Starkeya sp. ORNL1: one gene and its partner. The protein of the gene in region 2 interacts with the protein of the main gene of each other region in a pairwise test. Links are inferred from orthologs where the notes say so. Each region holds a gene or a part of one and is shown on either strand. Other genes may lie near its edges.

What was found.
Region 1: the proteins of gyrB (region 2) and gyrA interact in binary tests that used the Escherichia coli proteins (3 or more experiments, as listed by UniProt). The link is inferred for Starkeya sp. ORNL1 from one-to-one orthologs.

What each region holds. Positions count from the first base shown.
Region 1 is NZ_CP048834.1:610,637-614,292, forward strand. Bases 246-3,584 are described here. They hold gyrA (DNA gyrase subunit A), read left to right. Parts: upstream 246-612; coding sequence 613-3,384; downstream 3,385-3,584. Other genes in these bases: G3545_RS02985 (MarC family protein), read right to left, coding at 246-257; pstB (phosphate ABC transporter ATP-binding protein PstB), read left to right, coding at 3,480-3,584. Also shown: more of G3545_RS02985, read right to left, coding at 1-245; more of pstB, read left to right, coding at 3,585-3,656. UniProt on the Escherichia coli protein: A type II topoisomerase that negatively supercoils closed circular double-stranded (ds) DNA in an ATP-dependent manner to maintain chromosomes in an underwound state.
Region 2 is NZ_CP048834.1:2,618,600-2,621,931, reverse strand. Bases 148-3,162 are described here. They hold gyrB (DNA topoisomerase (ATP-hydrolyzing) subunit B), read right to left. Parts: upstream 2,861-3,162; coding sequence 434-2,860; downstream 148-433. Other genes in these bases: G3545_RS12585 (LysE family translocator), read right to left, coding at 2,917-3,162. Also shown: more of G3545_RS12585, read right to left, coding at 3,163-3,332. UniProt on the Escherichia coli protein: DNA gyrase negatively supercoils closed circular double-stranded DNA in an ATP-dependent manner to maintain chromosomes in an underwound state.

The DNA of each region.
Region 1 (3,656 bases), 2.0 Mb from region 2 along the record:
AAGGAGATGGCGAACAGCAGCAGGCCACCGGCGATGCGGAAGGCGGGGAGGGTGATGCCGAGCGCCGCCAGGAGCGGCGCGCCGATGGCGCCGAACATCGCCAATATGCCGAGTGCGATGATCGAGGAACGCCACGCGACGCGGCGGCGCTCTTCCGTGGACAGGCCGCTCGTAACGGCCAGGAAGATCGGCGCGAGGCCGGGCGGGTCGAGCACGACCAGCATGGTCACCGCCGCCGAGACGAAATAGTCGAGCATGGTCGCGCCTTCGGATGGTCCGCCGCTTCCCAACGGTCCTGGATCGAGCACCTGATGGTAAGCGTTATGCGCGGGAGAAATATACCGCTGATATCAATTGCGGATCGGGCGGAAAGCATCGGTGCGATGTCTGCAACCACCGGGTCGGCCACGTCGCGGGAACACGCTTTTTGGATGGTAATATAAGGCCGTTTCGCCACGCTTCCGCCACGTTCCGACGAAGCCGTCAAAACATTCTCATAACATATTGATTTAACAGGACTTCTTGAACCCTCGAAACGACCCCTGCGCTGGCGTGCCGTGGCGGAATCGGCTAGAGAGAGCCGACGTTTCGTAGCTTTGGAAAGTACCCTCCGTGTCCGAATCCGACGCCAGCAATCCAGGGGAAGGTGGTCCCTCGGACATCCGGCCTGTCTCGATCACCGACGAGCTGTCGCGCAGCTATCTCGATTACGCCATGAGCGTGATCGTCTCGCGCGCGCTGCCCGACGTGCGCGACGGTCTCAAGCCGGTGCACCGGCGCATCCTGTTCTCGATGCGCGAGAACAACTACACGCCTGACCGCGCCTACAACAAATCCGCCCGCGTCACCGGCGACACGATGGGTAAGTACCATCCGCACGGCAACCAGGCGATCTATGACGCGCTGGTGCGTCTCGCGCAGGAATTCTCCATGCGCCTGCCGCTGATCGACGGCCAGGGCAATTTCGGCTCGGTGGATGGCGATCCGCCGGCGGCCGAACGCTACACCGAGGTGCGGCTGGCGCGTCCGGCCATGGCGCTGCTCGACGACCTCGACAAGGACACGGTCGACTTCCAGGACAATTATGACGGGCGCGAGCAGGAGCCGACCGTGCTCCCCGCCCGCTTCCCGAACCTGCTGGTCAATGGCGCCGGCGGCATCGCGGTGGGCATGGCCACCAATATCCCGCCGCACAATCTCGGCGAGGTGGTCGATGCCTGCATTGCCCTGATCGACGAGCCGGACATGGAGATCGAGCGGCTGCTCGACCTCATCCCCGGCCCGGATTTCCCGACCGGCGCCCTGATCCTCGGCCGCAGCGGCATCCGCCAAGCATACCTCACCGGCCGCGGCTCGGTCGTCATGCGCGCGCGCGCTACCATCGAGACGACGCGGCGCGAGCGCGAAGCCATCATCATCACCGAGATTCCCTATCAGGTGAACAAGGCGACGATGATCGAGCGCATGGCCGAGCTGGTGCGCGAAAAGCGCCTCGAAGGCATCGCCGAGATTCGCGACGAGAGCTCGCGCGAGGGGATGCGCGTCGTCATCGAGATCAAGCGCGACGCGCAGGCTGACGTCGTGCTGAACAATCTCTACCGCATGACGGCGCTGCAGACCTCGTTCGGCGCCAATATGGTGGCGCTGAACGGCGGCAAGCCGGCGCTGATGACGCTGCACGACCTGCTGACCGCCTTCGTCGCCTTCCGCGAGGAGGTGATTAGCCGGCGGACGAAATTCCTGCTGCGCAAGGCGCGCGACCGGGCCCACGTGCTGGTCGGCCTCGCCATCGCAGTGGCGAACATCGATGAGGTGATCCGCACCATCCGCACCTCGCCGGACCCGGCGACCGCGCGCGATTTGCTGATGGCGCGGCATTGGCCGGCCCATGACGTCGCGCCGCTGATCGTGCTGATCGACGATCCGCGCCACCGCATCGCCGAGGACGGCACCTATCGGCTTTCCGCGGAACAGGCGCGGGCGATCCTCGATCTGCGCCTGCAGCGCCTCACCGCGCTCGGGCGCGACGAGATCGCCGACGAACTCGACAAGATCGCGGTGGAGATCCGCGAATATCTGGAGATCCTGGCCAGCCGGGCGCGCATCCGCAGCATCGTCAAGGACGAACTGCTTGCGGTGAAGACCGATTTCAATACCCCGCGCCGTACCGAGATCGTCGAGGCCGAAGGCGATTTCGAGGACGAAGACCTCATCGCTCGCGAGGATATGGTCGTCACCGTCTCGCACGCCGGCTATGTGAAGCGCGTGCCGCTCTCGACCTATCGGGCGCAGCGCCGCGGCGGCAAGGGCCGTGCGGCGATGCAGACCCGCGACGAGGATTTCGTTACCCGGCTGTTCGTCGCCTCGACGCACGCCCCGGTGCTGTTCTTCTCGTCCAAGGGGCAGGTCTACAAGCTGAAGGTGTGGCGCCTGCCCATCGCCGCGCCGCAGGCGCGCGGCAAGGCGCTGGTCAACATCCTGCCGCTCGATGCAGACGAGCGCATCACCTCGATCATGGCGCTGCCGGACGAGGAGGTGTGGAGCGGGCTGCAGATCATGTTCGCCACCACCGGCGGCACGGTGCGGCGCAACGAGCTGTCCGACTTCACCAATGTGAACCGCAACGGCAAGATCGCGATGAAGCTGGAGGAGGGCGAGGCAATCGCCGACGTCCAGCTCTGCAGCACCGCCGACGATGTCTTGCTGACCACGGCCCATGGCCAGTGCATCCGCTTCCCGACCACCGAAGTGCGCGTGTTCAAGGGACGCGATTCCATGGGCGTGCGCGGCATCGCGCTGGAAGGCGACGACCGGGTGATCGCGATGTCGATCATCCGCCATGTCGAGGCCAACTCCGAGGAGCGCGCCGGCTACATCAAGATGGCCAATGCCGTGCGCCGCAGCCAGAGCGGCGCGGAGAACGGTGTCGAAGAGGTCATCGAGACGGATACGGAAGAAGAGGGCGGGGCCGAGGGCGGCGGCTTGTCGGCGTCGATCGACCAGGCGCGCTATGTCGAGATGGGCGCGGCCGAGCAGTTCATCCTCACCCTCTCGGAGAATGGCTACGGCAAGCGGTCTTCGTCCTTCGAGTACCGCATCACCCGTCGTGGCGGCAAAGGCATCGTCGCCATGGCGGTGAATGACCGCAACGGGCCGCTGGTGGCGTCCTTCCCGGTGGAGGAGAGCGACCAGATCATGCTGGTGACCGACGGCGGCCAGCTCATACGCTGCCCGGTGAACGGCATCCGCATTGTCGGGCGCGGCAGCCAGGGTGTCATCGTCTTCGATACCGCCGACGACGAGAAGGTGGTCTCGGTCGAACGCGTTACCGAGGAAGAAGACTCCGAGGCTGGCGAAGCGGCGGACGAGGCCGCGCCGGAGTAAGCGGCGCGGCCCACATGCTGCAACTTTAATTTGTAGCGCGACGGAACCCGGAGGCGGCCAATCGGTTTGGCCGTCCGTAACGGGGACGTTGTCCGATGCCGACCGTGCTCAATACCACCGTGCCAAAGGTGCCTTTGTGGGGTCACGCCGGCGCGCGCCTGCCTTTGCTGGACGACGAGGCGGCCGCGATCAAGCTGGCCGTGTCGCACCTCACCTTTCGCTATGGGCAATTCACGGCGCTGAAGGGCGTCAGCGTACCCATCGCCGCCAAC
Region 2 (3,332 bases):
GTTTGCAGGCGCCGGCCCAAGTCCATCCGGCGCCTGCCGAATGGGCGTGCCGCCTGAAGCGGCCAGCCGTTCCACCGTTGAAGGATGCATGGGGAATGCCAACTTGCCCACAGGCAGCTGGAAGCCGGCTTAACTTTCGGAGGGGAGCTTTGCTTGAGACGTTCCCACTTTGGTCATGCCGGACGGCCGCAGGCCGATCCGGGATCGCGCGAAGGTGCTGCGCGGGACGTCACGCGATCCCGGCTCTGCGCTGCGCTGCGGCCGGGATGACAACCTGAGAGGCTGCCCGATAATTCCCCAATCGACCGTCATCCCCGGCCTTGTGCCGGGGATCTCGATTCCGGGCAGTGCGTCATAGGCCGAGATGGCCGGCACAAGGCCGGCCATGACGTGGGATTGTGAGTCAGATGACGTGCCGATAGTAGCGGATCCGCTAGACGTCCACGCTGGCCTTCAGCGCGTTGTCCTGGATGAACTCGCGGCGTGGTTCGACGACGTCGCCCATCAGGCGGTTGAACAGGTCGTCGGCGGCGTCGACCTCCTTCACCTTCACCTGCAGGAGCGAGCGGGCATTGGTGTCGAGCGTCGTCTCCCAGAGCTGCTCGGCATTCATTTCGCCGAGACCCTTGTAACGCTGCAGCTTGATGCCGGTGCGGCCGGCATCGGTCACCGCGTCGAACAGATCGAGCGGGCCGAACACCAGCGTATCGGCGCTCTTGCGGCGCAGCGTCGCCGGGGCGGCGTGCACTTCCTGGAGCTCGGCGCCGAGGGTGTCGAGCCGGCGCGCCTCGGCCGACTGCACGAAGGCGGCATCGAGGACGGCGACTTCCTTCACGCCGCGCACGGTGCGGATGAAGCGATAGCCGGACGGATCGGCCTCGCCGGTCCAGCCGCGTTCGGTCTCCTCGGCGATGAGGTCGAGCCGGCGCGCCACTTCCAGAGCCATGGCGGTCGCCGGCTCCTCTTCGGAGAGCAGGCCTGGCGCCAGCCCTCCGGCCAGCGCCGCCTGTTCGGCCACGGCGCGGTTGTAGCGCGGGTGCAGGCCGTTCATCACCGCGCGGAACGAGCGGGCGCTCTCCACCACGGCGTTGAGATCGGCGCCGGTGCGCACCTCGCCGGAGGCGAGCACCAGGGCGGAGTCGTCCAAACCCTGGGTGATGAGGTAGCCCTCGAGCGAGGGCTCGTCCTTGAGATACTGCTCGGACTTGCCGCGCGTGACCTTATAGAGCGGCGGCTGGGCGATGTAGATGTAGCCGCGATCGATCAGGTCCGGCATCTGCCGGAAGAAGAAGGTCAGCAGCAGGGTGCGGATGTGCGAGCCGTCGACGTCGGCATCCGTCATGATGATGATCTTGTGGTAGCGCAGCTTCTCGACATTGAAGTCGTCGCGGCCGATGCCAGTGCCGAGCGCGGTGATCAGCGTGCCGATCTGCTCGGACGACAGCATCTTGTCGAAACGGGCGCGCTCCACGTTCAGGATCTTGCCGCGCAGCGGCAGGATCGCCTGGAAGGCGCGGTTGCGGCCCATCTTGGCGGAACCGCCGGCCGAGTCACCCTCGACGATGAACAGTTCCGACTTGGCCGGATCCTTCTCCTGGCAGTCGGCAAGCTTGCCGGGCAGCGAGGCGACGTTCAGCAGCGGATCCTTGCGGATGATGGCGCGGGCCTTGGCGGCGGCGGCACGTGCGGCGGCGGCCTGGACCACCTTCTGCATCACCACGCGGGCTTCGTTCGGGTTTTCTTCGAGCCAGTTGCCGAGCGCCTCGTTCACCAGCGATTCGACGACCGGGCGCACCTCGGAGGAGACCAGCTTGTCCTTGGTCTGCGAGGAGAATTTCGGATCCGGCACCTTCACCGAGAGCACCGCGGTCAGCCCTTCGCGGCAGTCCTCGCCGGTGGGATCGACCTTTTCCTTCTTGGCGATGCCGGAGCGATCGGAATAGCCCACCATCTGCCGGGTCAGCGCCGCGGCGAAACCGGTGAAATGCGTGCCGCGGTCGCGCTGCGGGATGTTGTTGGTGAAGCAGAGGACATTCTCGTGATAGCCGTCATTCCACGAGAGCGCGCATTCGACAGAGATGCCGTCCTTCTCGGCGCGGATCACCACCGGCTTCGGCAGCAATGCCTGCTTGGAGCGGTCGAGATACTGCACGAAGGCTTCGACGCCGCCCTCATACATCATCTCCTCTCGCTTCACCTCCGCATGCCGGGCGTCGGTGAGGACAATGCGCACGCCGGAATTCAGAAAGGCGAGTTCGCGCAGCCGGTGCTCCAGCGTCGCATAGTCGAACTCGATGTGAGTGAAGGTCTTCGGGCTCGGCACGAAGCTCACCATGGTGCCGCGGCGGCCTTCCGGCGCCGGTCCGACCATGGCGAGCGGGGCTTCCGCGTCGCCATCGCGGAAGCGCATCTTGAATTCCTTGCCCTCGCGCCAGATCACGAGGTCGAGCGTGGTGGAGAGCGCATTCACCACCGAGACGCCGACGCCGTGCAGGCCGCCGGAGACCTTGTAGGAATTCTGGTTGAACTTACCGCCGGCGTGCAGCTGGGTCATGATGACCTCGGCCGCCGAGACGCCCTCCTCGGGGTGGATGTCGGTCGGAATGCCGCGGCCATTGTCGGTCACGGTGACCGAGCCTTCCGGGTTCAGCGTCACCGTCACTTCGGTGGCGTAGCCGGCGAGCGCCTCGTCAATGGCATTGTCCACCACCTCATAGACCATGTGGTGGAGGCCTGAGCCGTCATCGGTGTCGCCAATATACATGCCCGGACGCTTGCGGACGGCGTCCAGCCCCTTGAGCACCTGGATGGACTGCGCGCCATAATCCTCGGGCGTCGGGGTAGGCGCGGAATCAGCCATGATCTCAAGTCTCGAATCGTTGGAACGACAGGATTATTTGTAGCGCAGATGCGCGTTTATTTCGTGGCGACGGCAACCGCCGCCCCGGCCATGGCGCCGCCGCAGACGCGGTTGATCCAGCGCACCGCGCGGTGCGAGGCGACGAGGTCGCGGGCGCGGTGGGCGAGCCCGACATAGGCGCCGAGCACCAGCGCCATCACCACCACGATGATCACGGAAAGCTCGGCGAAGCCGGCCGCCGTGAGGCGTGGCAGGTCGATGATGGTGGGCAGCAGCGCCAGATAGAACGCCATGGTCTTGGGGTTGCCCATGGAGATGGCGAGCCCGGAGCCGAACAGGCCGAAGGCCGAGCCGCTTTCCGGCAACTCCGCGGCGTGGCCGAGCGCGGTCGGCGCGGTCCACAGCTTCCAGGCGAGATAGAGCAGATAGGCCGCACCGGCGAGCCGCACCAGGAAGAACAGCGAGCCCAGCG